DNA from 2 places in the Streptomyces sp. NPDC057543 genome. Region 2 is predicted to be linked to the other one. Evidence: riboswitches for the same ligand, from Rfam matches in the RefSeq annotation. Region 2 holds a riboswitch; the other holds the start of a gene.
The links. A riboswitch is a leader RNA that binds a small molecule or an ion and turns the genes downstream of it on or off. The one in region 2 is predicted to bind glycine.
Positions count from the first base shown of each region.

Region 1: another riboswitch for glycine. It lies ahead of gcvP (aminomethyl-transferring glycine dehydrogenase); the one in region 2 lies ahead of gcvT (glycine cleavage system aminomethyltransferase GcvT).

Region 1 is NZ_JBHVFF010000186.1:2,049-16,685, reverse strand. Features, by position in the region: gene ACFU8Q_RS27020 (glutamate-cysteine ligase family protein) at 1-1,335, opposite strand, end outside; gene ACFU8Q_RS27015 (hypothetical protein) at 1,819-2,412, shown strand; gene ACFU8Q_RS27010 (DUF5999 family protein) at 2,734-2,940, shown strand; gene gcvP (aminomethyl-transferring glycine dehydrogenase) at 3,028-5,913, opposite strand; glycine riboswitch at 6,106-6,202, opposite strand; gene ACFU8Q_RS27000 (PRC-barrel domain-containing protein) at 6,316-6,684, shown strand; gene ACFU8Q_RS26995 (DNA polymerase IV) at 6,609-8,063, opposite strand; gene ACFU8Q_RS26990 (MerR family transcriptional regulator) at 8,121-8,738, opposite strand; gene ACFU8Q_RS26985 (bifunctional nuclease family protein) at 8,907-9,380, opposite strand; gene ACFU8Q_RS26980 (MerR family transcriptional regulator) at 9,434-10,177, opposite strand; gene ACFU8Q_RS26975 (FHA domain-containing protein) at 10,195-10,983, opposite strand; gene ACFU8Q_RS26970 (DUF881 domain-containing protein) at 11,174-11,962, opposite strand; gene ACFU8Q_RS26965 (small basic family protein) at 11,968-12,300, opposite strand; gene ACFU8Q_RS26960 (DUF881 domain-containing protein) at 12,297-13,211, opposite strand; gene ACFU8Q_RS26955 (sugar phosphate nucleotidyltransferase) at 13,310-14,637, opposite strand, start outside.
Region 2 is NZ_JBHVFF010000008.1:40,203-56,857, reverse strand. Features, by position in the region: gene ACFU8Q_RS03070 (enhanced serine sensitivity protein SseB) at 1-290, opposite strand, end outside; gene ACFU8Q_RS03065 (AAA family ATPase) at 327-1,028, opposite strand; glycine riboswitch at 1,188-1,285, shown strand; gene gcvT (glycine cleavage system aminomethyltransferase GcvT) at 1,426-2,541, shown strand; gene gcvH (glycine cleavage system protein GcvH) at 2,633-3,010, shown strand; gene glyA (serine hydroxymethyltransferase) at 3,029-4,285, shown strand; gene ACFU8Q_RS03045 (L-serine ammonia-lyase) at 4,472-5,854, shown strand; gene ACFU8Q_RS03040 (hypothetical protein) at 6,282-6,587, shown strand; gene ACFU8Q_RS03035 (SH3 domain-containing protein) at 6,756-7,187, shown strand; gene ACFU8Q_RS03030 (teichoic acid biosynthesis protein C) at 7,266-8,276, shown strand; gene ACFU8Q_RS03025 (DUF2690 domain-containing protein) at 8,368-9,186, shown strand; gene ACFU8Q_RS03020 (hypothetical protein) at 9,245-9,775, shown strand; gene ACFU8Q_RS03015 (terpene synthase family protein) at 10,336-11,313, shown strand; gene ACFU8Q_RS03010 (hypothetical protein) at 11,495-11,740, shown strand; gene ACFU8Q_RS03005 (EF-hand domain-containing protein) at 11,814-12,029, opposite strand; gene ACFU8Q_RS03000 (GNAT family N-acetyltransferase) at 12,204-12,842, shown strand; gene ACFU8Q_RS02995 (ADP-ribosyltransferase) at 12,856-13,464, opposite strand; gene ACFU8Q_RS02990 (hypothetical protein) at 13,555-14,724, opposite strand; gene ACFU8Q_RS02985 (polysaccharide deacetylase family protein) at 14,724-15,548, opposite strand; gene ACFU8Q_RS02980 (ATP-binding protein) at 15,891-16,406, opposite strand.

The DNA.
Region 1 (14,637 bases), on a different contig from region 2:
GCGCTCCTCGATGACCCCGAGATAGCGGTCCCGGTCCGCGGGCTCGATGTTCCAGGCATCGAGCCCCGCGGCAGCCAGCGGCAGCAGTTCGTCCCGTACGAGCTCGACAGCCGGCACCCGTGTCAGGCCGCCCGACCGGCCCGGACGCGGCCAGATCAGCTCCGCGTCGATGCCGTGCCGGCACGCGGCGTCAAAATTCTCGGCCGCCGCTGCGAACGGCAGCCTGGTCCACACCGGACGGGACTCCTCGGCGAGCGCCCGCACGAGCCCGTAGTAGAGCGCGGCATTGGCTATCACATCGGTGATGGTGGGGCCGGCGGGCAGGACCCGGTTCTCCACCCGCAGATGGGGTACGCCGTCGGCCAGGCCGTACACGGGCCGGTTCCAGCGGTAGACCGTGCCGTTGTGGAGCACCAGCTCCTGCAACTGCGGCGCCCCGCCCCCGTCGAGCACCCGCAGCGGTTCCTCCTCGTCGCAGATCGGCAGAAGTGGGGGGAAGTAGCGCAGGTTCTCCTCGAAGAGCTCGTACGCCGAGCCGATCCACCGCTCGCCGAACCAGGTCCTGGGCCGCACCCCCTGGTTCCGGAGTTCGGGCGGTCTGGTGTCCGTGGCCTGCTGGAAGAGCGGCGGCCGCGACTCCCGCCACAGCTCCCTGCCGAACAGGAAGGGGGAGTTGGCGCCGAGGGCGATCTGGACCCCGGCGACGGCCTGCGCCGCGTTCCATACAGCCGCGAAGCGCCCCGGCGTCACCTGCAGATGCAGCTGAACCGACGTGCAGGCGGCCTCGGGGGTGATCGAGGAGGAGGTGCAGACCAATCGCTCCACGCCGTGTATATCGAGGGAGAAATCCTCTCCCCGCGCAGCCACCATTTGATCGTTCAGCAGTGTGTAGCGGTCCGCGTCCGAGAGGTTCGCCGCAGCGACGTCCGCATGCCCAAGGGTGGGCAGAATTCCGATCATCATGATCCCGGCATCGACCTCGCCTGCCTTCCGGTGAGCATATCCGAGGCCGGTCCTGAGCTCTTCGGCCAGCTGATCGAAAACGCGTCCGTCCAGGTGGTGCGGGACTATGTTCACTTCCAGATTGAACATCCCGAGTTCGGTCTGGAAATCACGGCTCGCGATGCGCGGGAGCACCTCCCCATTCATCATCTTCGGCAGACCGTCGGCGCCCGCCAGATTCAGTTCGATCTCCATGCCCATGAGGTTGCGGGGGCGGTCGAACCTCCGCTCCGCCAGGAGCCTCTCCAGTCCCTCCAGGCACTGGTGGAGCTTCCTCCGGTACCTGTGCGGATCGGACAGATCAAAGGCGCCCGCCACGACCTTCTCCCCCATCGAAGCGTCCCTCCCTCGAGTGGGCGGCCCGCGGCCCAGGCCGCTCGCGTCACGGTCGATAATGCCCAGGTCGGGTGATCCATAACGCCCCGCGATCGCCGCGCACCGAGTAATCTGAGGGCGGTCCTCCGGGGCACATTCCGTCGGCATGGCGCAGTTCGCAGTTTCCATCGCCGGGCGTGCGACGAAAACACCGACACGTTTCGGCCGACCGCGTCGAGGGAAAAATCCCTGGCGGTGACTGCGCCGCCGACGACGAATCAGCGTAATCTCCGCATAATAAAGTCTTGATACCGCCTTGTCGGCAATACCTGCGACGGCTAGTGGAATCACTGCTTGAACACGTGTCGTATAAACTTCGCGGACGAGGCAGAGAGTTGACGCACCGGCCCAGTCACCGGCCCCCTCTGGCCCCGCCCGCCGACAGCGCCGTCTGCACCCGCCCACGCATCACCGTGTCTCCGAAGTGAGAGGCGACCCACTATGCCGCTGCTTGTTCCCCCGGCCCCCGCGCCCGCTCTCCGCAGCGTTCTCGCGGCACTCGGTTCACCCACCGCAGTCCGCGAGGCCCGCACACCGGCTCTCCGATCCACCCAGGGGCCACTGAGCCCCGAACTCCCGCTCCCCGTCCATGTACTGGAGCGGATCGGTCCGAGCGGGCTCGCGCCCAGCACCCGGCTCGCCGCGTGGCGGTTCGTGATCCGCAGCTCGGAGCAGGCGGTCGCCGCGGCGGACACCATGCTCACTCCGGACGGCTGGACCTTCTCGCACTTCTTCGAGGGCCCGTACATCGCCTCGACCGAACTCGCCCTGCGCCAGGCCGAGACGGTGACACCGCATTACCAGCCACGGCTGCTGTCCATTCCTGAGCTCTACATGCTGGCGCTGTGGCTGCACGGCGACGCCGATGCAGACGCGGCCGGTGGCGCACTCGCCCCCGCTGATCTCCTGGTACCGCTGGCTCCCGCCCCGCCGGGAATCGCGGCCCACCGCCCGCACCGGGTCGCCGATCTGCTCCGCGTGATGACGCTGCGCATCACCCCGGGCCCCGGCCCCCTGCTCGGATCGCCGGCCTGACAGCGGCCGCACCTCACACCACAGCGCTGTGCCCCGCCACCGTCTCCGGTAGTGGGGCACAGCGCTGCGCGGCGCACATCCGGCCCATCCGGACTAGCCCGGTCCGGCCACCCCGAACCACCCGAAGTGACAGTGCAGTCGCGGTGAACCGTCCGGCCGGGTGACGCGTCCTCGGAGTAAGGAGAAGTGCTGCTGCGAAATCCCTGCGGATTGACGCCCGTGGGGCAACACTGGGACCGGACCGATCGATACGGGGGGGCGGCCATGAACACCTCGTCAAGCCGCAGGACATTCACTACAACGCAGCGAAAGAACCCAGCCATGTGCCAGCACCAGCCACCATGTCCGACCGCCGACTCAGCCGACCGGGAAGCCGCCCGTCTGACGGCACACCACCCGGAACAGGGCTGGAGCCTGCTGTGCAACGGCGTCCTGCTCTTCGAGGACACCGGTGAGCTGCTCCCGGACGGGCAGATCATCGCCCCGCACCGGCCCCTGGTGACCGGCCGGGTGATGAAGGCCGCCTGACCCCGGCCGGTACGAAGTGGGGCCGGCCCGGAGAGAACTCCGCACCGGCCCCGACGCATGCCCGCGTCACGCCCTGCCGCTCACGCCTCAGTTGTCGTATTCGTCCAGCGGAGGGCAGGAGCAGACGAGGTTACGGTCGCCGAAGGCGCCATCGATCCGGCGCACCGGCGGCCAGTACTTGTCGGCGGCCGAGACACCGGCCGGGAAGACCGCCACCTCACGGCTGTAGCCGTGCTTCCACTCCCCGCCCAGCATCGCCGCGGTGTGCGGAGCGTTGCTCAGCGGGTTGTCGTCCGCGCTCCACTCCCCGGAGGCCACCTTCTCGACCTCGCCGCGAATGGCGATCATCGTGTCGCAGAAGCGGTCGAGCTCCGCGAGGTTCTCGCTCTCGGTCGGCTCGATCATCAGCGTCCCGGCGACCGGGAACGACATGGTCGGCGAGTGGAAACCGTAGTCGATCAGGCGCTTGGCGATGTCGTCGACGGTGACGCCGGTGGCCTTGGAGATGGGCCGCAGATCCACGATGCACTCGTGTGCGACCAGCCCTGCCGGGCCGTTGTACAGGATCGGGTAGTGCGGTTCGAGGCGCTTGGCGATGTAGTTGGCGGCGAGTACGGCGACCTGCGTCGCCCGCTTCAGGCCTTCACCGCCCATCAGCCGTACGTACGCCCAGGAAATGGGGAGAATGCCGGCCGAACCCCACGGAGCGGCCGAGATCGGACCGACACCGGTCTCCGGGCCCGCTGCGGGCTGGAGCGGGTGGTTCGGCAGGTACGGCGCGAGGTGCGCGCGCACGCCGACCGGGCCGACGCCGGGGCCGCCGCCGCCGTGCGGGATGCAGAAGGTCTTGTGCAGGTTCAGGTGCGAGACGTCGCCGCCGAACCGGCCCGGCTTGGCGAGGCCGACCAGCGCGTTGAGGTTGGCGCCGTCGACGTACACCTGACCGCCGGCGTCGTGCACCTCGGCGCAGATGTCCGCGACGTGCTCCTCGAACACACCGTGCGTCGACGGGTACGTGATCATGAGCACGGCGAGCTCGTCACGGTGCGTCTCGATCTTGGCGCGGAGGTCCTCGATGTCGACCTCACCGTCGTCGGCGGTCTTCACCACGACGACCTTCATGCCGGCCATCACGGCGCTGGCGGCGTTGGTGCCGTGCGCGGAGGACGGGATGAGGCAGACGATCCGCTGGTCGTCGCCGTTGGCCCGGTGGTACGCCCGTACGGCCAGGAGGCCGGCGAACTCGCCCTGCGAGCCGGCGTTCGGCTGGATCGAGACGGCGTCGTAGCCGGTGACCTCCGCGAGGCGCTCCTCCAGCTCACGGATGAGGGTGAGGAAGCCCGACGCCTGCTCGGCCGGCGCAAAGGGGTGCAGCGCGCCGAACTCGGGCCAGGTGATCGGCTCCATCTCGGTGGTCGCGTTCAGCTTCATGGTGCAGGAGCCGAGCGGGATCATGCCGCGGTCCAGGGCGTAGTCCCGGTCGGCGAGCTTGCGCAGGTAGCGCAGCATCGCCGTCTCGGAACGGTGCTGGTGGAAGACCGGGTGGGTGAGAATCTCGTCGGTGCGCAGCAGGCCCTCGGGCAGCGCGTCGGCAGCTGCGGCGTCCAGCGCCTCGATGTCCCCGTCGGCGCCGAACGCGGCCCAGACCGCGGCAATCTGCGTACGGGTGGTGGTCTCGTCACAGGCGACGGAGACGAGGTCCGTGTCGACGGGCCGCAGGTTGACACCGCGCTCGCGGGCCTCGGCCACGACTTCAGCGGCCTTTCCGGGAACGCGCACGGTGAGGGTGTCGAAGTAGGAGCCGGTCACGACGTCGACGCCACTGGCACGCAGGCCCTCGGCCAGGATCGTCGCGTAGCGGTGGGTGCGAAGGGCGATCGTCCGCAGCCCGTCCGGACCGTGGTATACGGCGTACATCCCGGCCATGACGGCGAGCAGCACCTGAGCCGTGCAGATGTTGCTGGTGGCCTTCTCGCGGCGGATGTGCTGCTCGCGGGTCTGCAGCGCCAGCCGGTAGGCCTTGTTGCCGTCCGCGTCGACGGAGACGCCGACGAGGCGGCCGGGCAGGCTGCGGGCGAACTTCTCGCGTACGGCCATGAAGCCGGCGTGCGGTCCGCCGAAGCCCATCGGCACACCGAAACGCTGCGTGGTGCCGACCGCGATGTCCGCGCCCAGGTCGCCCGGTGAGGTGAGCAGGGTCAGGGCCAGCAGGTCGGCGGCGACCGTGACGATCGCACCCCGTTCGTGGGCCTGCTCGATCAACGGCTGGATGTTCCGCACCGCTCCGGAGGCGCCCGGGTACTGCACCAGCACACCGAAGACGCCGCGCTCGGCAATCTCTGCCGGGATACCGTCGGAGAGGTCGGCGACGACGACCTCGACACCGGAGGGCTCGGCGCGGGTCTCGATGACGGCGATCGTCTGCGGCAGGGCGTCGGCGTCGACCAGGAAGACGCCGTTCTTGACCTTGCCGACGCGCCGCGAGAGCGCCATGGCCTCGGCGGCCGCGGTGCCCTCGTCGAGCAGCGAGGCGCCGGAGGTGGGCAGCCCGGTCAGCTCGGCGACCATCGTCTGGAAGTTGAGGAGCGCCTCCAGGCGGCCCTGCGAGATCTCCGGCTGGTAGGGCGTGTAGGCCGTGTACCAGGCGGGGTTCTCCATGACGTTGCGCAGGATCACCGGCGGGGTGAAGGTGCCGTAGTAGCCGAGCCCGATCATCGGTGCCAGCACCTGGTTGCGGTCGGCCAGGGCGCGCAGCTCGGCGAGGACCTCGGCCTCGGTGCGGGCGGCCGGCAACCGGAGTGCCTCCGCGCTCTTGATGACATCGGGTACCGCGGCCGCGGTCAGCTCGTCCAGCGAGCCGTAACCGACCTGGGCGAGCATCTTCGACTGCGCCTCGTCATCGGGCCCGATGTGGCGCTGTTCGAACGGAATACCCTGCTCCAGCTGGGAGAGCGGAGTGCGACGGGGGGTCATGGTGGAGGCCTCCTGGTCTGTCACGACCTGCGAGGGGCACCACGGCGCGGGTGCCCGGACGGCCTCCCCCTCTGTCATCTCAACCTGAGAGCTTCACCGGCACGCCTTGTGGCGTACCGGCTTTCACCGTCGGTGAGGAAGGGAACCGACGGCGCTCGGCCGCACGGAACCCGCCCTGCTTTCCAGAGTGACCTCGTCCGTGCGGTACGGGGGCCTGAGAGATTCCGGGGAGGATTTGCTCCTTCGGCGCCTCCGGAGTCGCTCCGGAGGACTCTCCCGCACGGGGTCAGCAGCCATCACCAGCCTACCAGCGGGGTTCGTGGTGGAATTCTCGAGTGGCCAACCCCCCGGATCTGCACTTTTGTAGTGCTTGTGGAGTAGCCGCGACCAGCGGGAGGGACCGTGCAGACCGACATCGATCCGCGCAGCCTGATCGGCCGCAAGGCGTTCGACCGCAAGGGCACCAAGATCGGAACCGTGGACGAGGTGTACCTCGACGACGCGACCGGTGTTCCCGAGTGGGCAGCCGTACGTACCGGACTCTTCAGCCGGGACGCGTTCGTCCCGCTGGAACCCAGCGAGTTCGTTGAGGATTCGCTTCGCGTCCCCTTCGACCGGGCGCTGATCAAGGACGCACCCGACTTCGGCGTCGGTCGCCATCTCTCACCGGAACAAGAGCTCCAGCTCTACCGGCACTACGGTCTGGACTCCCCGCCCGAGGAGACCGGCCCGGACAGGGACTTCGGCAGACTGGCCGGCCAGGACGAGTAGTCCGCAGGGTTCCGCACCAGCGGCAGCGGATCGGCCGGTTGCAGCTGCGGGTCGTCGATCCGGAAGGTACGCACCCGGCCGGGCGCGGACTCCGGTTCCTCGAACCGCACCGTGACCCGGCCGACACCGCTGCCCTGCACCCAGCCATGGCCGTAGACGTCATGGCGCACGTCGTGTCCGGCGGGCCAGCGCCGGGCGGCGAGCTGTTCGGAGGTCTCGGGGGTCTCCTCCCCCGCACTGCCGACGGGCTCGTCCCCCTCGTCACCCGCTTCCTCCTCGGCCGCTTCCCCGGTCGCGGCCCGCTCGCCGGCGGCCTGCGCGAAGAGGTCCTCCTGCGTGTAGTCGGCAAGCCCCGTGACGCCCACCCCCAGGAGCCGAACGCCTCCCGTGGTGTCCACGGCCTCCAGGAGCCGCGCGGCAGCCTCACGGACCACCGTGGGGTCGTCCGTGGGCCCACGGAGCGTCTCGGACCTCGTGAGCGTGGAAAAGTCGTACCGGCGCACCTTCAGCACCACCGTCCGCCCGGACCGCCCCGTGCCCCGTAGCCGTTGGACACATCGGCCGGCCAGCCGCTCGACCTCCGTCCTGACCCGCACCCGATCGTGCAGGTCCGCGTCGAAGGTGTCCTCGACCGACACCGATTTGGCGTCCCGCTCCGCGACGACGGGCCGGTCGTCGTACCCGAATGCCATCCGGTGGAGCGAGCCGCCGTGCGCCTTTCCCAGCAGGCGTACGAGCTCCGCCTCACCTGCCTCGACCAGGTCGTTGACGGTCGTCATCCCTGCGCGGCGCAGATGGTCCGCCGTCGCGGGCCCGACGCCCGGGAGGATCCGTACCGGCATCGGTGCGAGCAGCTCCCGCTCCGTGCCCGGCTCGATGAGCACCAGCCCGTCCGGTTTGGCCTGCTCCGAAGCGATCTTGGCCAGCATCTTGGAGCCGGCGAGCCCGACCGAGCCGGTCAGCCCGGTGACCGCCTTGATGACCGTACGCAACTGCCCGCCGATCTCCAGCGCCGAAGCCGTGTCATCGGCCGCCCCACCGGCTTCCAGGTCCACGAAGGCCTCGTCCAGGCTGAGTGGTTCGACCAGCGGGGAGAGCCGCCCCAGCAACTCCATCACTTGGTCGCTGACCGTCCGGTAGAGCAGGAAGCGGGGCACCAGATAGGCCGCGTTGGGGGCCAGCCGCCGGGCCTGCGCCATGGGCATCGCCGAATGAACCCCGAAACGCCGCGCCTCGTACGACGCGGTGGCGACGACTCCGCGTGGCCCCAGCCCACCGACCACGACCGGTTTTCCGCGCAGGCTGGGCTTCGCCGCCTGCTCGGCGGAGGCGTAGAAGGCATCCATGTCGAGATGCAGGATGGTGGGCGCGGCTCTCACATCAATCGATGCTGCCCCATGGCACTGACAATCGCCGCGCCCGATTCCTCACTCCGGTCAGCCGGCGCGGTTGCGCCGCCGCGCGAGCTCATCGGTGGGGTTGTTCCCGACCAGTGTCTCGCCGGTGTCCACGCGTTCTCCGTGCAACTGCGACAGCGCGACGTCGACGTCCTGCCACACCACGCCCACGGCAATGCCGAAGACACCCTGGCCGCCCTGGAGCAGGTCGACGACCTCGTCGGGCGAGGAGCACTCGTAGACCGTCGCCCCGTCACTCATCAGCGTCATCCGCTCCAGATCCTGGAACCCGCGGGCCCGCAGATGCTGAACCGTGGTGCGGATGTTCTGCAGGGCGACGCCCGTGTCCAGGAAACGCTTGACGATCTTCAGCAGGACGACGTCCCGGAAGCTGTAGAGCCGCTGTGTGCCCGAGCCGTATGCCGGCCGGACACTCGGCTCGACCAGCCCCGTGCGCGCCCAGTAGTCGAGCTGCCGATAGGTGATCCCCGCAGCCGCACACGCTGTCGGCCCCCGATAGCCGATGTCGTTGGCCGATGCCACGCCGCCCCCCGCCACCGCCGCCGGTTGAACCGGTTGCCTGATGGTGTGGTCGGCTGTACTCCCCTGCTGCGGATACGGCCCACCCGCTGCCGTACCGTCGCCGCTGCTTCTCACGCCGACCTCCGTCCTTGACCTGCCATCTCGAAGGTAGGCAGTCACTCGGGGTGCGTCAACGATCGCCACACTCGGCACGCCGAGTGATAATCACCCTGAGGGTGGTTTCCCGTGACTCGTGAGCGGGAAAGGCTTGTCGAATGCGCTGACGGCGACCCCGTAGAACGGTCACTGACTGTTGGTGCCGAAGTCCTCCGGTGAAATCTGATCGAGGAACTCGCGGAACTTCTCCACCTCGTCCTCCTGTTCGTCGGGGATGGCGATGCCTGCGTCGTCGAGCACCCCGTCGCTGCCGTAGATCGGCGTTCCGGTGCGCAGCGCGAGCGCTATGGCGTCGGACGGCCGCGCGCTCACCTCGACCCCGCTGGCGAAGACCAGCTCCGCGTAGAAGACCCCTTCACGCAGGTCCGTGATGCGGACCTCGGTGAGCTCCTGGCCGACGGCCTCGAGCACATCCTTGAAGAGATCATGGGTCAGCGGCCTGGCCGGCGCCATGCCCTGCTGGGCAAAGGCGATCGCGGTCGCCTCACCAGGACCGATCCAAATGGGGAGGTACCGATCGCCTCCCACTTCACGCAGGAGCACGATCGGTTGGTTCGAGGGCATTTCCACCCGGACACCCACAACGTCGAGCTCGTTCACACAGCAACCCTAGGACGTGCTCGGCAGGTTTGGGTAGTCGGGCACCGACGAGATCAGTGGAACCGGACCTTCAGAGCGGTCTGCACAAGGGCCGAATGAAGCCGTACGGACAGCTCGGCGAGCTCCCTCGCGGTGGCCTCGGCATGCGCTCTGGTCTGCGGATTCCGGTGCCGCCGTAGGGGCGCGACCACCTGCTCGATGAGTCCCGCCTCGCGGTCGGCGGCTGCCCGGATGGCACGGAGGTGACGCGGTTCCAGACCGAACCGGCCCAGATCCGCCACAAGCCTGGCCACCGTAACCATCTCGGCGTCGTAGCCGCCCTCGCCGCTCGGAGCGACCAGGCCGTACGACTCCCACTCGTCCAGGTCACTCTCGGTGACCTCGGTCGCCGCGAGCAGCTCGGCACGGCCGATCCGGGCCGCGGTCGCCCTCCCGGGCTCCGCACCCCAGCCGCCGTCGGTCAGGTCTCTGGGGCCGCCCCCGGAGGGCAGGGCGGGCTGCTCGCCGCGGGCGAGGGCGTCCAGATGCTCGCGGATGACCTTCAGCGGGAGGTAGTGATCCCGCTGCATACGCAGCACTCGCGCGAGCCGCTCCACGTCGGCCGCCCGGAACTTGCGGTATCCGGAGGGGGTCCGCTGCGGCTCGACGAGCCCTTCGGCCTCCAGGAAGCGAATCTTGGAGATCGTCACTTCGGGAAACTCGTCCCGCAACTGCAGGAGCACCGTGCCGATGCTCATCGGGCGGTCGTCGGCGGTGGCGGTGCCGTGACCGGCACCGCCCGTCGGTGTTCTCAGCATGGACCTTCCCTGACGGGTCAGATGCCCCGCTGGCTCGCGTAGAAGACCAGCCGGTACTTGCCGATCTGCACTTCGTCGCCGTTGGACAGGGCGACGGAGTCGATGCGCTCGCGGTTGACGTAGGTGCCGTTGAGGCTGCCCACATCCCCGACCGTGAAGCTTCCGTCGGGGCTCCTGCGGAACTCCACGTGCCGCCTCGACACCGTCACGTCATCGAGGAAGATGTCGCTCTGCGGGTGGCGGCCGGCCGTGGTCAGCTCGCTGTCCAGCAGGAAGCGACTGCCGGAGTTCGGACCGCGCCGCACCACGAGCAGCGCCGACCCGAGCGGAAGGGCGTCGACGGCGGCCTGCGCCTCGGGCGAGAGGGACGGCACGGGCGTCTGCCCGGTGGCCTCCGCCTCGTACGCCTCGAGACCTGAGATGGAAATGGTCGAGGTCGTCTCCGAGGCACGCTCGGGAATTCCGCCCCTCAGCGGCGCACCGCAGTTGGAGCAGAAACGACTGGCCTCGGCGTTGCGGTGTCCGCACCTCGTACAGACCGGCATGGACGAACCCTCCTGCCTCGGAGTAAACCCTCCACCCGTACCTGAGGTTGACGGTTCTCCGAAACCTATGCGGCCGGCACCGGCAGGGTCAACAGACGACGCGCCGGAAGCGCCCGAATTGTCACTGCCCGAACCCGACACCTGATCGCGGAAGAGCGGGCGCTCCGAGCCCTGCTCATCTGCCTGGCCATGGCGCGGTGCGCGATGGCGGGCAGCCTCATCGCGAGCGCTCTTGCCGAACAACTTCCCAAACAACTTCACGGGCGATTCCCCTTGACCGAAATAGACCCGCCCGTGGGGCAGGACGAACCCTGAATGAACACACCTGCCGACCCGGACATCTTCACAACGTCCGTATCCACTCGACAGTTTCCACCACGCACCACCATTACGAAGCGGCGACCCCCCGCAACCGCCTGGCCGTATCCTTCGCCCCCTCGGTGCCGCGGCCTCACGGGGACGACGACCGAGCGTAGTCAGGCCGCTTTGCCGGTCGCAAGACATCCACGACGATGTCGTCGGCCTGCTCAACATGCACGGTGGCCTGCTCCTTCTCCAATGTCTGCACCACACCGCCGGGGATGTTCAGCGCCGGCTCCAGGTCCTGGGGCTTGCCGATCACCTTGAACACATACGGCGCGGTGATCTTACGGCCGTCAACCTTGACCTTGCCGCCGTCACCGGAAAAGTAGGTATTGGCCACCACTCTGACGCCGTTGACCTCGATCGCCTCGGCGCCCGCCGCACGCAACTCCTGGAGCGCGTCGAGCAGCATGTCCGCCTTGACTCCGTTTCCCGGGTCGTTGACGGTGAGGGTGATCCCGGGCCCGTGCGCGGCCACAGTGCCCGCGAGAACGCCGAGTTGCCGTTCCTTCTCCACCGTCTGCTTGCGCGCCTCCTCGGCCTGGTCGGAGCTGTTCTCCAGCTCCGTGCGCTGAGCGTCGAGACGCTGCTTCTCGTCCTCCAGACGCTGTGTACGGTCGTCCAGCTCGTCGAGAATGCGGACGAGGTCCTCCTGGCGGGCACCTCTCAGTGCGCTGTTGTCGCTGTTCGAACGGACCTGAATGGCCAGCCCAAGACCGAGGACGAAGAGCAGCAGCGCGACGATGAGTTGGGCCCGTGTCACCCGCGGCGGCCACAGCCCGGCGATGAGCCGCTGACGCCCGGTGAGTTCCTTGGCAGCGTCGGCCGGCTGCTCGCCGGGGTGCTCCTTGCCGCTGGAAAGTTCTTCGTTGCTCATCGGCCTCAGGCCCGGAAGACGTGCCGGCGGATGGCCGCGGCGTTGGAGAAGATCCGGATCCCGAGCACGACCACCACACCGGTGGAGAGCTGCGCGCCGACGCCCAGTTTGTCGCCCAGGAACACGATCAGTGCGGCCACCACAACATTCGACAGGAACGACACGACGAACACCTTGTCGACAAAGATTCCGTCGAGCATGGCCCGCAGACCACCGAAGACTGCGTCGAGAGCAGCCACCACAGCGATCGGAAGGTAGGGCTCGACCACCGCCGGCACCTCTGGCCGGACCAACAGTCCGACCACGACTCCCACGACGAGGCCCAGTACGGCGATCACGATGTGCCCTTCCCTGTCTCTGCCGCACCACTGCCTGTGTCTGCGGCCTTGTAAGGCTCTGCTGTTCGTACGATCAGGCTCGGCGCGACCGGGAGGCTCACCTTCTCCTGGACGGACATGCTCGTCCTGATGTCGAAGGTGTCCTTGAGTGCCTGCAGATACTGGCCGTCGGCACTGTCCTGGAATGCGCTGCTCAACGGCTTCCCGTCCCCCACCGCCAGCACCGTGTACGGCGGCACGAGCGGTCTGTTGTCGACCAGTATGGCGTCGCCGGCCGCACGGATCGCCGACAGGGCGGTCAGGCGCTGCCCATTGATCGCGATCGCTTCCGCACCGGATTGCCACAGGCCGTTGACGACCCGCTGCAGGTCCCGGTCTCGGACCCGCCCGGTGTCGGAGAACCCGCTGGTCTCCCTCGGCCCGCCACCGCCCTGGTCGGTGCCCTTGGCGTCGTCGACGACGAGTTTTACGCCGGGCCCCTCCACCGGTGTCGCTCCGGCGAGCAACGCCACCAGTTCCCCCTGGTCCCCGCCGTGCTTCTTCAACGCCTTGCGCTGTCGACTGCCCACATCGTCCCGGAGCTTGTCGACCTGCGCCTCGAGTCTGTCCGCCGCCGCCGTCTCCTCGCCGATACGGTCGATCAGTTCCTCGCGCTCCTTGGCAAGGACCGGCGCGGCGACGCGTGCCTGCGCGGCGCCGAGCGTGACAACAAGGGCAGCGAGCACCAGACAGGCGGCGAGGCCGAGTTTCGCCTTGAGTGTGCGGGGCAGTCCCGCGCTCCCGTCGGCCTCGCGACGTGCCGATGCCTCGGCGTACCCGTCGTCGAGACTGTGGTCCATCACATTGGTCAGCAGCGACATGGACGCGTCGGGGCGCGAGGCGGTACTCCGATCGGGGGGCTGCTGCGACATGCCGCACATCGTCGCACGTCGCCACGGCTACCGCCGAATGGCCCCACCCGTGTGCCCGGAGGCGTCGCTCGGTACCTCCAGGCACACCAGTGGAACCCTTAGTGACCTGCGCTGTCCACGACCGCTGCCCATTCGTCCAGCAACGCCTGCGCGGAGGCGTCGTCCGGGCCCTCGGCCCACAAATGGGTGACAGCCTCGGCCGGGTCCGGAAGCACCATCACCCACCGCCCGTCGGCCTCGACGACCCGCACGCCGTCAGTCGTGTCGACACTGCGGTCCCCGGCAGCCTCCACGACGCGGCGCATGACCATGCCTTTGACGGCCCAGGGTGTGGCCAGATCACGCCGCAGGACGTGGGCACGGGGAATACGGGCATCGATCTGGCTGAGGGTGAGCTGGGTCCTGGCGACGAGCCCGAGGAGCCTCACGAAAGCGGCGGAGCCGTCGAAGACGCTGCTGAATTCGGGAACGATGAAGCCGCCGCGGCCGTCTCCCCCGAAGATGGTGCCTTCCTCACGTCCCACACGCGTCAGATCGTCGGGCGATGTCGTCGTCCATTCGACCTGCGTGCCGTGGTACGCCGCGACCTGCTCGGCGACCCGCGTGGTGGTCACCGGCAGCGCCACCCGCCCGCTGCGCCGCTCGGCGGCCACGAGGTCGAGCATCACCAGGAGCGCCCGATCGTCCTCCACGATCCTGCCCCGTTCGTCGACCAGGGAGAGTCGCTCACCGACCGGGTCGAATCGCACGCCGAAAGCGGCCCGCGCCGAGGAGACGATCTCGCCCAGCCGCACCAGTCCGGACCGCCGGGTGCCAGCGGACTCGGTGGGCCGGGATTCGTCCAGGCCGGGATTGATGGTCAACGCGTCCACGCCGAGCCGTCCGAGCAGGCTGGGAAGGACGAGCCCGGCACTGCCGTTGGAGGCGTCGACGACAACTTTGAGAGCCGCGTCGGCGATCCCTGCGATGTCCACGTTCCGCAGCAGCGATCCGGTGTACGAGTCGAAGACGCTGGACGGGAAGTGCAGGTCCCCGATCTCCCCCGGGAAGGCCCGGCGGTACTCCTGACGTGCGTAGACCCGGTCCAGCTTCCGCTGGCGTGCCTGCGAGAGGTCCGCGCCCCGCTCGTCGAAGAACATGATGTCGACCGAGTCGGGCACCCCGGGGGACGTACGGATCATGATCCCGCCGGCACTGCCGCGCGCGGTCTGCTGGCGCGCGACGGGCATTGGTACGTTCTCCAGGTCCCGTACGTCGATGGCGCTGGCCTGAAGCGCGGAAATCACCGCTCTCTTCAGCGCACGGGCACCACGGGAGTGGTCACGTGCGGTGGTGACCGTCGAACCCTTCTTCAGAGTTGTGGCGTACGCTCCGGCGAGCCGGACCGCCAGCTCCGGCGTGATCTCGACGTTCAGAATCCCGGATA
Region 2 (16,655 bases):
GGCGCGACGGCGAAGGACATGGCGGTACCGACACAACTGAGGAACTGCTGTTCGGAGCTGAACACGGGGACGTACGCGGCACCCTCGATCTCCAGCGTCGGCAGGTCCAGGTCGGCGGAGTCGGGTCCGCCGCCGGCGGGCAGGGGCACCCAGACCTGGCTGCGCCCGAGCACCTCGACGAGCCGTCCGCCCGCCTCCGGGCTGCCCACCGAGGCCATCAGCACCTCTTCGAGCTCATTGGCGGGCCATCCGCTCTGCGGATGGGACTGACCCTGTGCCGGAATGTCCACTGCTTCCCCTTCTTCCCCGAGCCTTCCGGCAGAAGGTTAACGTCCGGCTCCCGGGCCCTGTACGTCCACGAACGCGATCCGGGCCAGCAGCCCGGCCGCCTCCCGGTCCAGCAGCACCGCCGAGGCGCACCCGGGCGGCAGCAGGCCGGTCTCGGTGCCCCGCAACAGCCTCCCCACCGCCCTGCGGTGCCGGGCGAAGGCGTATCCGGAGACGCCGCGGCCGCGTTCCCGCTGGCCGTTCCTCGCCGTCTGCGGTGTGACGTCGAGCAGGACGAGGTGCAGGACGCGGCCCCGGCGCCGGGCGGCACGGGCCAGCCAGCCGCGTACCCACGCCTGGGTTCCGCAGTCGTGGACGACGACGGAATCGCCGGAGCGCAGCACCCGCCACAGCCCCCAGTAGTGGGCGACGCGGACGAGGGGGCGGTAGAGGGCGTACGGGAATAACGCGGGCACGAGCCCCGCCCAGCGGTCCCGGGTGTCCTGGGAGTCGATGGCGTGGGCCGTCGTCACCGTCCGCCGGATGAGGGTGGATTTGCCGCTGCCGGGCAGCCCGGACACCACCACCACGTCGCCCGCCGAGAAGTGCAGGCTGTGCGGGCCGCGCCCGCCCCGCTCCCGCAGGTCCCTTACGACGGGCGCGTGCGGGCCACGCGCTTCCGCGACAGGTGCCGCCCCCGGCTGTGCGGGCATCGCTCCGTGCGCGACCCCCGCGGTCGTCGCGTATCGCTGCAACGTCATCGCCCCTCCCCCTGTCGGGTCACCCCACGCATGCCTCTGAAGTGTAAAGAAAAGGTAATGCGGCACAACCGTCCACGCCGTTGATTCCCGCGAGGGACCGGGGATCCACTCCAGCGCGACGCGTGCAATGATGACCGGGCCAACTGCATAAAGGCCGCTTGAATCCGCGCGGGAGAGCTCCGGTCACTGCATGTGCCGGGCGCCGAAGGAGCAAGTTCCTCCCTTGAATCTCTCAGGCCCCGTACCGCGTGGATGAGGCAGATCTGAAAAGCGGGCCGCTCCGCGGCTCCACCCAAGGTGCAAGCCGAACCCCTCATGGGGCTCTCGGCGAACCTCTCAGGTTCCGATGACAGATGGGGAGGGATCGTCCTGTCGTCATGCCCTGGGAGCCACATCCATGAGCACCGCCCCCCGTCTCACCGCCCTCGATGCCCTGCACCGTTCGCTGGGCGCGACCATGACCGACTTCGCTGGCTGGGACATGCCCCTGCGGTACGGCAGCGAGCGCGACGAGCACAACGCGGTCCGCACCAGGGCCGGTCTCTTCGACCTGTCGCACATGGGCGAGATCACCGTCGCCGGCCCCGAGGCCGCGGCCTTCCTGAACTTCGCGCTGGTCGGCAACATCGCCACCGTCTCCGTGGGCCGCGCCCGCTACACGATGATCTGCGCCGAGGACGGCGGCATCCTGGACGACTTGATCGTCTACCGGCTGGGCGAGACCGAGTACATGGTGGTCGCCAACGCCGGCAACGCCCAGATCGTGCTGGACGCGCTGACCGCGCGGGCCGGCGGTTTCGACACCGAGGTGCGCGACGACCGCGACGCGTACGCGCTGCTCGCCGTCCAGGGCCCCGAGTCCCCCGCCATCCTGGCCGCCGTCACCGACGCCGACCTGGACGGCCTGAAGTACTACGCCGGTCTGCCCGGCACCGTCGCCGGTGTCCCCGCGCTGATCGCCCGTACCGGCTACACCGGCGAGGACGGCTTCGAGCTGTTCGTCGCCCCCGAGCACGCCGAGCAGCTGTGGAAGGCCCTCACCGAGGCGGGCGCCTCTCGCGGCCTGATCCCGTGCGGGCTCTCCTGCCGCGACACGCTGCGCCTGGAGGCGGGCATGCCGCTCTACGGGCACGAGCTGACCACCGGGCTGACCCCGTTCGACGCCGGTCTCGGCCGGGTCGTGAAGTTCGAGAAGGAGGGCGACTTCGTCGGCCGCGAGGCCCTGGAGGCCGCCGCCGAGCGCGCCGAGACCGCCCCGCCCCGCAAGCTGGTCGGCCTGGTCGCCGAGGGCCGCCGCGTGCCGCGCGCCGGCTTTTCCGTGGTCGCCGGGGGCGAGGTCGTCGGCGAGGTCACCTCGGGCGCCCCGTCGCCCACCCTGGGCAAGCCGATCGCCATGGCGTACGTGGATGCCGCGCACGCCACGCCCGGTACCGCGGGCGTCGGAGTGGACATCCGGGGCAGCCATGAGCCCTACGAGGTCGTCGCGCTGCCGTTCTACAAGCGTCAGAAGTGACGTCCGCGCACCTCGGAAGTGACGTAGTCCCGTCTCACACCGTAAGACCACCGTTCATCAGCACTCCCCCGCGTACAGGAGAATTCAGGTCATGAGCAACCCCCAGCAGCTGCGTTACAGCAAGGAGCACGAGTGGCTGTCGGCCGTCGAGGACGGTGTCGCCACGATCGGTATCACCGAATTCGCCGCCAACGCGCTCGGCGATGTCGTCTACGCCCAGCTCCCCGAGGTCGGTGACACGGTGACCGCGGGCGAGACCTGCGGCGAGCTGGAGTCGACCAAGTCCGTGAGCGACCTGTACTCGCCGGTGACCGGTGAGGTCACCGCCGCGAACCAGGACGTCGTGGACGACCCGTCGCTGGTGAACTCCGCGCCCTTCGAGGGCGGCTGGCTGTTCAAGGTACGCATGGCGGAGGAGCCGAAGGACCTGCTCTCCGCCGACGAGTACACCGAGTTCTCCGGCAACTGAGACCCAAGGGACCATCTGATGTCGCTTCTCAACTCCTCCCTCCACGAGCTGGACCCGGACGTCGCCGCCGCTGTCGACGCCGAGCTCCACCGCCAGCAGTCCACCCTCGAAATGATCGCCTCGGAGAACTTCGCTCCGGTCTCGGTCATGGAGGCCCAGGGCTCCGTCCTCACCAACAAGTACGCCGAGGGCTACCCCGGCCGCCGCTACTACGGCGGCTGTGAGCACGTCGACGTCGTCGAGCAGATCGCCATCGACCGCATCAAGGCGCTGTTCGGCGCCGAGGCCGCGAACGTCCAGCCGCACTCCGGTGCGCAGGCCAACGCCGCCGCGATGTTCGCGCTGCTGAAGCCCGGCGACACGATCATGGGCCTGAACCTGGCCCACGGCGGCCACCTGACCCACGGTATGAAGATCAACTTCTCCGGCAAGCTCTACAACGTGGTCCCGTACCACGTCGACGAGACCGGCGTCGTGGACATGGCCGAGGTGGAGCGCCTGGCCAAGGAGTCCAAGCCGAAGCTGATCGTCGCCGGCTGGTCCGCGTACCCCCGTCAGCTGGACTTCGCCGCCTTCCGCCGCATCGCGGACGAGGTCGGCGCGTACCTGATGGTCGACATGGCGCACTTCGCGGGCCTGGTGGCCGCGGGTCTGCACCCCAACCCGGTGCCGCACGCCCATGTCGTCACGACCACCACGCACAAGACCCTCGGCGGTCCGCGCGGTGGCGTCATCCTGTCGACCCAGGAGCTGGCGAAGAAGATCAACTCGGCGGTCTTCCCGGGCCAGCAGGGTGGTCCTCTGGAGCACGTGATCGCGGCCAAGGCGGTCTCGTTCAAGATCGCGGCGAGCGAGGAGTTCAAGGAGCGCCAGCAGCGCACCCTGGACGGCGCCCGCATCCTCGCCGAGCGCCTGGTCCAGCCGGACGTCACCGAGGTCGGTGTCTCCGTGCTGTCCGGCGGTACGGACGTCCACCTGGTCCTCGTCGACCTGCGCAACTCCGAGCTGGACGGCCAGCAGGCCGAGGACCGGCTGCACGAGCTGGGCATCACGGTCAACCGGAACGCCATCCCGAACGACCCGCGGCCGCCGATGGTCACCTCGGGTCTGCGGATCGGTACGCCGGCCCTGGCCACCCGCGGTTTCCAGGCCGAGGACTTCACGGAGGTCGCGGACATCATCGCGTCGGCCCTCAAGCCGTCCTACGACGCGGACGCCCTGAAGGCCCGCGTCGTCGCGCTGGCCGAGAAGTTCCCGCTGTACCCCGGCCTCTAGCAGTCCGGAACGAGGGGCGTCCCGGGAGTAATACCGGACACACTTCGTCACCTTTCGGGCGGGGCACCACGCACACTGGGCAGTGAGCGCGGTGCCCCATCCCTTGTCCCGCTGTTCTTCGGGCCGACCGGTCCGTACCGCACCACCCGGCAGACAACGGCGTCTACCAACCCTTAGGAGTCACCCGTGGCCATCTCGGTCTTCGACCTGTTCTCGATCGGCATCGGCCCGTCCAGCTCCCATACGGTCGGCCCGATGCGCGCCGCCCGCATGTTCGCGCGACGGCTGAAGAACGAGGGCCTGATCGCCCACACCGTCTCCATACGCGCGGAGCTGTACGGCTCCCTCGGCGCGACCGGTCACGGCCACGGCACCCCCAAGGCGGTCCTGCTCGGTCTGGAGGGCGAGTCGCCCCGTACGGTCGACGTGGAGTCCGCCGACGACCGGGTGGAGCGCATACGTACCACCGGCCGGATCAATCTGCTCGGCATGCACGAGATCGACTTCGACGCCGACGAGCAGCTGGTCCTGCACCGCCGCAAGGCCCTTCCGTACCACGCCAACGGCATGACGATCTTCGCGTACGACCACGAGGGCGCCCCCCTCCTGGAGAAGACGTACTACTCCGTCGGCGGCGGCTTCGTCGTGGACGAGGACGCGGTGGGCGAGGACCGGATCGTTCTCGACGACACCGTCCTCAAGCACCCCTTCCGCACCGGCGACGAACTGCTGCGGCTCGCGAAGGACACCGGACTGTCGATCTCCTCGCTGATGCTGGAGAACGAGCGCGCCTGGCGCACCGAGGACGAGATCCGCTCGGGTCTGCTGGACATCTGGCGCGTCATGCAGGCCTGCGTCTCGCGCGGCATGTCCCGCGAGGGCATCCTGCCCGGTGGCCTCAAGGTCCGCCGCCGCGCCGCGAACAGCGCCCGCCAGCTGCGCGCCGAGGGCGACCCGCAGACCCACGCGATGGAGTGGATCACCCTCTACGCGATGGCGGTCAACGAGGAGAACGCGGCGGGCGGTCGGGTCGTCACCGCCCCCACCAACGGCGCCGCGGGCATCATCCCGGCCGTGCTGCACTACTACATGAACTTCGCGGCCGGCGGTGCCACCGAGGCGGAGAAGGAGGACAGCGTGGTCCGCTTCCTCCTCGCCGCCGGAGCCATCGGCATGCTCTTCAAGGAGAACGCCTCCATCTCCGGCGCCGAGGTCGGCTGCCAGGGAGAGGTCGGCTCCGCCTGCTCGATGGCCGCCGGCGCCCTCGCCGAGGTCCTCGGCGGCACCCCCGAGCAGGTCGAGAACGCCGCCGAGATCGGCATGGAACACAACCTCGGCCTGACCTGCGACCCGGTCGGCGGTCTCGTCCAGATCCCGTGCATCGAACGCAACGGCATGGCCGCGGTCAAGGCCGTCACCGCGGCGAAGATGGCCCTGCGCGGCGACGGCAGCCACAAGGTCTCCCTGGACAAGGTCATCAAGACCATGAAGGAGACGGGCGCGGACATGAGCGTGAAGTACAAGGAGACGGCCCGTGGCGGTCTCGCGGTGAACATCATCGAGTGCTGACAGGATGGGCCCTGAACAGCGCGTTCCTGCCTTTCAACGCTGTCAGGGCCTTCCCTGCCCAGGTAGCGAAAAGTCCCTGGAATCTTCCTCGGACAGAGGTGAAAGTCCCTGAGAAGTCCCGAGGATGTCCCAGGGACGCCTCGCTCCCGGGGGCTGGGATGCGGCGGCCTCCGGGGTGACCGGGCGCCCACGACGTCACCTCGAGACGTGGTGTGCGGTCGGTGCACGTCGCCAGGAGTGAAAGCTACGCATTACGAGACCGTGACCGATCAGGTCGCATGGTGCCCGGGCGTGCTGCCGAGTGATGTTCTGCCTGATCAGAGCACTTGGGGCTGGTTGGCCTGTTCGTGCCTCGTGGTCCGTCGCCCGAAAACGTCCGGCCCGGCCGGCCGCTGAGAGGGCTGCCGGTGGCGCTTTGAAACGCGTCGTGGACCCCACGACGAAGTCCGGGCTCATCCTGCTGGGCCGAAACGTCACCGCGAGCGAGATCCGGCGCGCCGGAACCACCCGCATCGCCGACTGCCTGGGCGGGCACGGCGTCAGCGAGCAGACCGTGGCGCAGGCCCTGGCGGACGCCGCCGTGAACTCCGCACAGGCCCGCCACGTCGCGCTTCCCGGCGAACGGCGCACCGCCGAACTCATCCGCGAACCCGCCGACGAACCGGCAGCCGGCAAGGCCCGCCTCAAAGCGCTGCCAAGACGAGATCGAACGGCTGGTCACCGCCCACCCTGACGGGGCCCTCATCCGCAGCCTGCCGGAAATGGGGTTGATCCCCTCGGTGGGACGTCCCACTTTCTCCCGGAAACGCGTGGGACGGAATCTTTGTCCGAGGGCCAGGAAACGCTGAGCGACACAGGGTCTCGCTCAGCCGATCCTGAAGACACCCTCATAGGAGAGCCCATGAATCGCACGATCCAGCGCAGCCTCGTGGCCGCGATTGCGGCGATCGCGGTGTTGCCCGCTGCAGTCGTTTCCGCCGACACCGCCGCCGCGCAACAGCGGCACACGGCGTCTCACCAGCAGATGCCCCACCGACGCACGGACCCACCGCGGCTGTGGGCGCCCAGCCACTCCACGACCCGGCCCGTTACCCGCACCGGCTACGTACAGGGCCGCGTGGTAACCCGCCACATGCCGCTCAGGATCCGCTCCGGCCCGGGCACGGGCTACCGGGTCATCGGTTCGCTGCGTCCCGGCGGCACGGTCCACATCCCCTGCAAGAAGCACGGGAGCAACGTCCGCGGCAACCACCGCTGGTACAAGCTCTCCCACCACAAGGGCTACGTCTCCGCCCGCTACGTCCGCAACGTGAGCGCCGTCCCCTGGTGCTGAGTCACTGTGCCCGCCCGTCCCGCTCCCGGGGCGGGCGGGCCCGTTCCACGAGGCCATCGAGCAAGCGAGGAGAACACCATGTCCCTTTCCCCTCCATCCAGTCCGGGCCGCAGAGCCGTCCTCGGCCTCGGAGCCGCGGTCGCACTGGCCACCACATTGCCCGTCGGCAGGGCAGAAGCCCGGCCGAAGGCTCAGCCGGCCGGCCTGGCGTCGGCGGGCAAGCCGTGGCTCCGGGGTGTACGGCTGCACCACTCCACGGTGCTGCAGTCCTTCGCCTTCGACGAGCGGCACGGCCACATGTACGCGCTCCAGGTCATGGGGGGCGGCGTCCGGCTGCCGGGCGAGCCGCGCCCGTACACCCGTGCCGAGCGCGCGGCCCGCGGCGACATGTGCCTGAACCGGCTCACCATGGGCGGCACGCTCACCGGCCACATGTACCTGCTGGGCTTCGGCCACGGCAGCGGCCTCGGCGTGGAGGACACAGCCCGCCGCGCGGGCGCTCTGTGGACGGAGTGGGACGCGAAGCCGGCCTCCGGCTACGGCCGTGGCATCTGCCGCTTCACCTTCACCGCGGGCCGGGTGCTGACCCGCGGTGACCGCAGAATTGCCACGCATCGCCCGCTCCCCGGCTCCACGAGTAACCAGGTGGCCCTCGACCCGGCGCACAACCGGCTGCTGCTGCGGTACAAGGTGGGCGGCACACCGCGCTACGGGGTGTACGGGCTCAAACAGTTCGCGGCCGGGGACTTCCGGCCGGTCGCCGATTTCGCTCAGCCCGGCGCCGAACTGGGGATCCCCCTCCAGGGCATGGCGCTGTACGGCCCGTACGCCTACCAGCTGCTCGGCCACGGATACGGCGCCGGCAACCCCGCCGGCTCGGCCGGCGACGTCCGCCTGTTCCGTATCGACGTGCGTACCGGCCGCGTGGTGCAACAGGTGCTGGACCAGACTGCGAGGGGGCTCTACCCGCGCGAGCCGGAGGGCCTGGCTGTGCTGCGCCGGGGCGGACCCTGGCTATGCCTTGGCTTCACCCAGGGCCCGCCCTCGGACCGCGCCTTCTCTCTGTACTACAAGCCGATCGCCCGATGACTTCGGCCGTGCGTGTGGCCGCCCTTACCACAGGGCACACATCACGCGATCCGGGATGAACCGGATGGCGGATGGAAGGACTGGGAACGGCATGAAGGAGCAAGCGACGGCTCGCCCGCAGCATCTGCCCGACTCGCTCGGCCCCGACGGGCTGCTGCTGGTGGAGCGGCTGCGCGACCTCAAACAGCAGACCGGGCTGAGCCTGGCCGCGCTGGCCACACGCACCGCCCACAGCAAGTCCTCATGGCACCGTTATCTCAACGGCGTCAAGCTCCCGCCGCGTACCGCTGTCGAGGCGCTGGGGCGACTCGGGGGCACGGAGATGGCGCCGCTGGTCGCGCTGTGGGAGAACGCCTGCCGGGCCGAGACCAGACCGCTGAGCGCGGCGCCCCAGCCCCCTGCGCCGCGGCTGCCCCTCGCTGCGGCTGCCCGGGGGCGACGGCTGCGGACGGCCGTCGTGCTGGCTGTCTCCGCCGCGCTGGGCGCCGTGGCCTTCATCGTGGGCGCCCCGGCCCTGTCGGGCGGCAGCCCGGAGCGGCAGGCGGCGTCCTGCCGCAAGGAAAGCTGCCGGGGGCAGTATCCGGGCTCCTCCCGCTGCGACCGGGATGCCCGCACTGAGAGCACCGTCACCGAGGGGGCCTACGTCGTACGGCTCCGGTTCAGCCCGTCCTGCTCCACCGTCTGGTCCGAGGTGGAGACGGACGCGCGCGGCGGCGCCCTGGAGGTCTCGATCCGGTCTGGAGCGGACGAGCTGCTCGCCTCGCGCCGGGACAGGGTGACGCACGGCAAAAGCAGCCCGATGCTGCCCGCGACCAGCCCGAAGGGGGCCGAGGCGTGCGTCGAGGTGGCAGACAAACTGGCCTGCACCGGGGCCGTGCAGCTCTCCGCGGATCTGTCAGAGGCCCGGTGACGCCCTCCTCCACCCATGTGCCTTGTGCGGGCAGGTTCGGATGCCGACGTCCGGCCCGGTGGAAATATCCGCGCCCCGTGACCGTGGGGCCCAGCACCGCTACGAGAGCACCGCCGCCCTGGCCCTGCACCAGCAGGCCGTCGACGCCGACGGCAGCCCCGAGGACCGCATGCCGTGGAGCACGGCCGAGGCCGAGCCGCTGTTGTCCGGGCTCGCCGAGGTCCCGGGCGTGACCGCCGCGGTGGTGGACCGCTCCTTCTGCACCCAGGCCATCCGCGACGGCAAGCCCGTCACCGACGAGGGCGCCCTGGAGTCCGGCCACGGCTGGGGCCGGCGCCCGGATGGACCGTACGAGCTCGTCGACGGCCGGGCCCCGAAGGGCGCCGACGAGGTCGTCGTGGACCGCGCGCCGGACGCGGCCGTCGGCAGCGAACTGACCGTCAACATCACCCAGGACCATGAGCAGTTCACCGTCGTCGGCACCGTGGACGGGCCCGGCTACTACTTCAGCGACGCCTTCGCCGCCCAGCAGCAGCCCGGGCTCGGCGCCATCGCCCTCATCCTCGAGAAGGACGCGGACCCCGCATGAATCGCCGCGCATCGGACGTTTCGCCGAGCTTCGAGGGACTTCGAGCGGCTGATGCGGCATCTTGAGCGCGCCCGAGGCGAACAGACCGGCCGGACACGGACCACCGGACGCGGACCGCCTGACGCGAACCGGCCAGTCCGTGGCGGCCGCCAGCGATCGACACGGTGATCGTCCCGAGAGGTCACCAACTACTCAGGGATGTTCACTCGTTCCTGACGATCACACAATTTCGGTCACAAGCACCTTCCCCCCTTCGCCCACGGGCGGTTGACTGGGGGTCACGCATGGTGATGCCGCCGTCCTGAGCCAAGGGCGATTGCCACCGCGGGCCCCGAGCCCGGCCCCGATGCCCCGATGCCCGGCGGAGGAGAGTGACCAGGGATGACCGTCATACCTCGCACGGTGACCCTTCGGCCGACGCCGGGCGGAAACGGGCGGCGCGTCCCCTTGTGTGTACTGGCGCCGACGCGTGAATTCGATCAGATCCCCGTTCGTATCGTTCATCCGCATCGTCTCGACGAGGGGCACCAATGAGCCAGATTGCGCTGCCAGAGTTTCATATGCCGTTCCAGAGCACCGGATGCAATCCGGGCATCGAGGAGACCAGGAGGGCCGCATGGGAATGGGCCGATTCCAATGGCCTCGCGCTCTCCCCGACGGCCCGGAAGAAGATGATCCGCACCAGGCCCGAACTCTGGATATCCCTCATATTTCCCGCTGCTTCGCAGCAGCATCTCGATCTCTTCTGCCAGTGGCTCTTCTGGGCCTTCCTCGTCGACGACGAGTTCGACGACGGACCCGCCGGACGCGATCCCCGCATGTGCGAGGCGGCGATCGAACGACTGGTGGCGGTGCTCGACGGCGAACAGCCGCGCGGCGCCATGGAGTACGCGCTCGTAGGACTGCGGGACCGGACGTACCGGGACCGCTCGCCGCGCTGGATCCGGCAGTTCCGGCGGGACACGGTCGCCTGGCTGTGGACGTATTACGCCGAGGCCGTGGAGCGGGCCGCCGGAAAGGTGCCGACCAGGGCCGAATTCGTGAAGCACCGCCGGGAATCAGTGGCCATGCAGCCCTTCCTGGATCTCCATGAGATCACCGCTGGAATCGACCTTCCGGAATCGGCCCGCAGCCTTCCCGCGTATATCGCTCTGCGCAACGCCGTCACCGATCACTCGGGGCTCTGCAACGACATCTGCTCCTTCGAGAAGGAGGCACTGCTCGGTTACGAGCACAATGCGGTACGGCTCATTCAGCGCGACCACGGATTCACCCTCCAGGAGGCCGTCGACGAAGCCGGGGCGCAGCTCGCGGAGATAGCGGAACGGGTGCAGCGTGCCGAGAAGGAACTGGTCGAGGAGATCGAGGCGGCCGGGATCCACGGGCGTACCCGGGCCGCGCTGGAGCGGTGCGTGCAGGACTACCGCGGGCTGGTGCGGGGCGACTTCGACTACCACGCCCGCGCGGAGCGCTACACCCGCCCGGATCTCGTGGAGGTCGACGAACGGGACTCGCTGTCACGGTACTTCGCCGCCTGACCGGTGGCCCTGACAGGTCGCCCTGACCGGCCGTCTCGACAGGCAGCCTCGACCGGTCGCCCCGACCGGTCCGACGGGGCGTGGCGCGTGGGGGGCGGAGGCCCGGACCCCGCGCCGCCTCCAGGCCCCTCCCGCCAGGACTCTCCTCGGACGGTCGGCCACACCCCGGCGTGATCTGCTGATGTACCCGCTCGGTGCCATCCGGGTCGAGCACGGGAACGCCCGGTTCCGGATCGACGTGCCCTCGGACCGGTACGTATCGATGCACGCGGCGTGGGTACGGTTCGCCGCCTCCGGCGACCTCGGCCGGCCGGCCTGGGACACGTCCGGCCCGGTGATGAGTTTCGGCCCGGGAGCCCCGGCCGTGGTGCGCGTCCCGCGCGACGAGGAGCTGCGCGGCTGGGCACCGTACCGGAGGAACGCCTGACACCGGCAGGCACACCGCGGACGACAGTGTGCTCCGCGGCCCCCGGCCCGCCGGCCGGGGGTCCTCCCGGCCATCAGTTCTTGTTCTGCGCCGCCCAGAACTCGTCGAACGTGAGCAGCCCGTCGCCGTTGGCGTCGTGCGAGTTGATGACGGCCTGGGCCACCGGCTCGGTGACGTAGGGGTCGCCGAGCTGAGCCATCACGCTCTTGTACTCGGCGGCCGATATCAGCCCGTCGCCGTTCAGATCGAACCGCTCGAATGCCTTGCGCGCCGACTCGATGTCCGCCACGGTTCCGCCCCTTCGTAATGCCACACCACTGCCTGATCAGAGCCTGACCAGTGTCTGACTGACGGGGGTCAGATTAACGGGCGGGACGGCTGGCGGTCGCGGCGGCCGGTCGTCGATCATGGGTGGGGGTCCGCCGCCCGGCGGGCCCCGGTCCGGACCGGGGACGGGACACCGATGGATGACGCACTGGCACGGATCCTGACGGCCGCCGCGCGCGGAAGGTTTCCCCCGCCGGACGGGGCAACGACCGTGGTGGGACAGCCCGGTGTCCGGGACGCGGGGGTGCTGGCATTCACCGCGCACTCGGTGGTGTTCACCGACGAGGATCCCGGCTGGGTGCGGGCCGTGCTGGCCGCCACCCCCGGCGACGCGCTCGCCGCGACGATGAATCCGTACTTCCTGGGCGCGCTGCTGGCCCGGAGCCGCCGGCACATGAACACCATCGATCTGCTGACGGTCGCGGACGCGCTGCCGGGCGAGCCGGAGATCGCGCTGCGGGAGATCGAGGACCCGGAACATCCCCGGGTGGCGCGGGCGATGAAGTACCGCGACGAGGTGCGGGTGTGGTCCGCCGACGGCGGAGTGGTGATCCTGGGCCGGGGAGTCGCGGGGCGCTGGGAGACGGCGATCGAGGTGGCCGAGGAGGCGCGCGGCAGGCGGCTGGGCGAACGGCTCGCGCGGGCGGCCCGGCATCTGGTTCCGGACTCGGTGGTGTGGGCCCAGCAGTCGCCGGGGAACGCCCGCAGTGTGCGGACGTTCCAGGCGGCGGGCTACCGGCCGGTGGGCTCGGAGGCCCTGTTCGTCGCGGGGTAGAGGGTTCAGCGGATCAGCTGCGCCACGGCTTGTAGTGCGGGTTGTCGACGCACTTGTTCATGATCTCGGTCTTGGTCGCCTGGTCGATGGGGCACGCCCCGACGATGAACGTGCGGTCGACGCCACCGGGGAAGGCGACCTCCACCTGGTCGGCGTACTTGTGGGTGTCACCGATCGTCCTGTTCACGTCGATGCCGCCGGGAGCGTCGATGTAGTAGTTGAACTCGCTCTTCCAGCGCTTGTACAGGTCGTGGTCGTACGTGGTGGAGACGAACGGCGAAGGCTGGTTGACCAGGACGTACTTCTCCAGGTCGTACTGGCCGTACACGATGTCCCTGGCGTGGAAGCCCTCGTCGAAGATGGCCTGCGGGCCCCGGCCGTCCGCCCGGTAGAGCTGGCGGCAGTTGTCCCGCCAGGAGGGGCGCGGGGTGATCCGGCGGATCTCCACCGGGTCGGCGGCGGCGAACAGATGGTCGGCGACGACCGGGCAGCCACCCGGCTTGAACGCGACGGCCGCGGGAGCGGCGGCGGGGGCGGCCTCGGTGGCGGCCGCCGGGACGAGTACGGCGGAGAACGCGATAACGGCGAAAGCGGCCCGACGCCGCAGACGAGAAGTGATCATCATGACGGTCACTGTCTCGGCAGTGCGACGCCGGGCCCTGGAGCGTCACCCGAAGGCGAGCGTGTCAGGCGGAGTGTTGACTTCGGGCGGTCAGCGGAAGACGCCGGTGTGGCCGAGCGAGTAACGGCCCGGCTGCGGGTACACGGCGAGTCCGTGCGGGCCGCTGCCCACCGGAATGCGGGCGAGCTGCTTGCCGGTGGCGGTGTCGATCGCGTACACCACGGAGTTGTAACGCCCGCTCAGCCAGAGGACCTTGCCGTCCGACGAGACTCCGCCCATGTCGGGGCTGCCGCCGCCCGGCAGGTGCCACTTCTTCACCAGCTCGCGCCGGCCGAAGTCGAAGACCGAGATGGAGCCCTCACCCCGGTTGGAGACGTACATCTCCTTGGAGTCGCGGCTGACGTAGAGGCCATGAGCGCCCTTGCCGGTGCCCAGCAGCTTCGGGGTGGTGAACTTCTTGCCGTCCAGCACCCACACCCCGTTCGCGATCATGTCCGCGATGTAGAACGTGCTGCCGTCGGGTGACAGCTTCACGTCCTGCGGCATCGCGCCCTTGAAGGGCAGCTTCTGCTGGCCGACGACCTTCATCTTCGCCGTGTCGACCTTGAGGAGTTCGCCGGAGAACTCGCAGGAGACGATGAAGTACCGGCCGTCCGCGGAGAAGTCGGCGTGATTGACGCCCGAGCAGCTGACCGGGACGGTCTTGGCCGTCTTCATGGTGTGGGCGTCACGGAAGACCAGTTCGCGGTCCATCGAGGCCATCACCACGGCGTACTTGCCGTCCGGGGTGAAGTAGAGGTTGTACGGGTCCGAGACGGGCACCGTGCGGCCCACCTTCCCGGTGGCGGGATCGATGGCCGTGAGGCTGTCGCCGATGTCGTTGTTGACCCAGAGGGTCTTCAGGTCCCAAGAAGGGACGACGTGCTGCGGTTGGCGGCCGACCTTGATGGTCCGGATGACCTTGTACGTGGCCGGGTCGATCACCGACACCGTGTCGGAGTTGGTGTTGGGGACATACACCCGGGACGGGAAGTCCTTGACGGCCGGGGAGAGCTTCCCCGGCCGGTCGGCCGCGTAGACGTCCTTGGCGTCGAGCACCGGTGGCATGCCGGGCAGGCCCGGCGGCGCGACGCGTTCCGATTCGACGGGCGGTGTGGCGCCCTTGACGGCGCCCTTCTCTGCGGGGGTGCCACAGCCGGTGAGCACGGCGAGGAGGATGCCCCCGAGCAGGGCCGCGGTGAGCTTGGTGGAGGGAGGCATCAGGTCAGCAGCTCCGTGGTCGTCACCGCGCGCAGTCGGCGGCGGTCGATTTCAGTGAGGAGGAGAGGCAGTGCGGCGACCGTGTCCGCGTAGCCGAAATGCAGGCTCACCACCGATCCGTTGCGGATCTCCCCGGCCACCTTGCGGGTGACGGCCGCGGCGCCGGGAGAGGTGAAGTCGAGGGAGTCCACGTCGTACGAGAGGACGTGCGGGTAGCCCGCCCGGGCGGCGAGCCGCTGGACGAGCGGGGTGGCGTACCGGGTACGCGAGGGCCGGAACCAGGTGCCGATGGAGCCGGTGAGCCGGCGTAGCCGCTGGGCGCAGTCGGTGATCTCCGCGTACGCCTCGGCCTCGCCCATCGTTGAGATGTCGAGGTGACGCTGGGTGTGGTTGCCGAGGTCGTGGCCGCCGTCGAGGATACGGCGGGCCATCTCGGGGTGTTCGTCGAGCCAGCTGCCGACGGCGAGGACGGTGATCCGGGCGTGGGCCCGTTCGGCCTCGGCGAGTACGGTCCGGGCGATGGCGGGGTCGCCCTGGCCGTGGAAGGTGAGGGCGACGCGGGCGCGGTCGCGGGGGCCGTGGTCGATCTGGGCCGGCTGCCCGGGGAAGCGGCGCGGGGCGGGCGCGGGGTGCGGGGCCGGGTGCCCGGTGGTCGCCGTCGCAGGGGTGTTCTTCGGGCTCGCCCCGGCCGTGCCGGTCCTGGCCGACGCACCGGCGGCGTCGCCGCGGTCCGCGCATCCGGCGGCCAGGGCGCCGGCAAGGGCGGCCGCTGCTCCCGCGCGCAGGGCGCTGCGGCGGTGCACCGGTGGGTCGGAGGCGTTCATACGCAGCACCATAGGGGCGAAATGTTCCGAAAATCACATTTTAGAATTAGGAGTGGTGCGAATGAATCACTCGACGAATCCCATAAATATTCATGGATTTCCAGGCAAGTGACCCATAACACCTGCGATTCACCCAGAAAATGATCTACTTTTTCCACGAATGCCCCGTTTGCACCTTTGGCGCAGGGGTCGCCCGTCTGCCATAGTCGGTGACACGACCGCATCGACCCGAGCTCGGTCGTCACAAGCGGCCGTGAACACACCCCCCATTTCACGGCCCCCACACAGCAGCCCCCGAAGCGCCCCACCACGGCGGACCGGGGGCTGCTGTGCGTCCCGGGGTCAGCGGTCGGAGATCCGCATCTCGAACCAGGTGGTCTTGCCGCGCGGCAGCAGATCCACGCCCCACCGGTCGGAGAGCCTGTCGACGAGGAAGAGTCCCCGCCCGCTGACGTCCATCTCCCGGACGGGCATCAGACACGGCAGTCCGCGCGAGGGGTCGCGCACCTCGATCCTGATCCAGCCGCGGCGGCGCAGCATCCGTAACCCGAAGACCCGGGCGCCGGTGTGCCGGACGGCATTGCCGACGAGCTCCGAGACGAGCAGGACGGCGTATTCGGCGGTCTGCGGGGAGAGCGCCCACTGGCGCAGCACCACACAGGAAGTGAGCCGCCGAGCGGTGGCAGCGGACTCCGGGCGGGAGGGCAGCCGGATTTCACCGTCCGCCGGATTTCCGAACAACTCCAGTGCTTTGAAAGCCTGTTCGTCCTCGACGGTCGGCACCCAGCGTGCCGCCGTCGCGCCGCTGTGCGGTCGCGGCTGTTCCACACCCTCCAGGCCCGCCATGCACACCATCATGGCCGCAAGGCGGGCCCTCCGGGGCCGTTCCAACGGAATCCGCACCCCGGAATGCATCATTCCGCAGAGATCGGTAGGCATATGCCACTGGCAGAATGAGGCTCGTCGCACCCCGGCTGACCTGCATGGATACCTCGTCCGAGCGGGATTGCCAGCCCCTTCGGAGGGCTGGGCCTCAAGGCTCCCTCAAGGCCCAGCCAATCCGCCCGCACGGATGAACCCGCGTCAGTCTGTGCCCAACTGACTTCC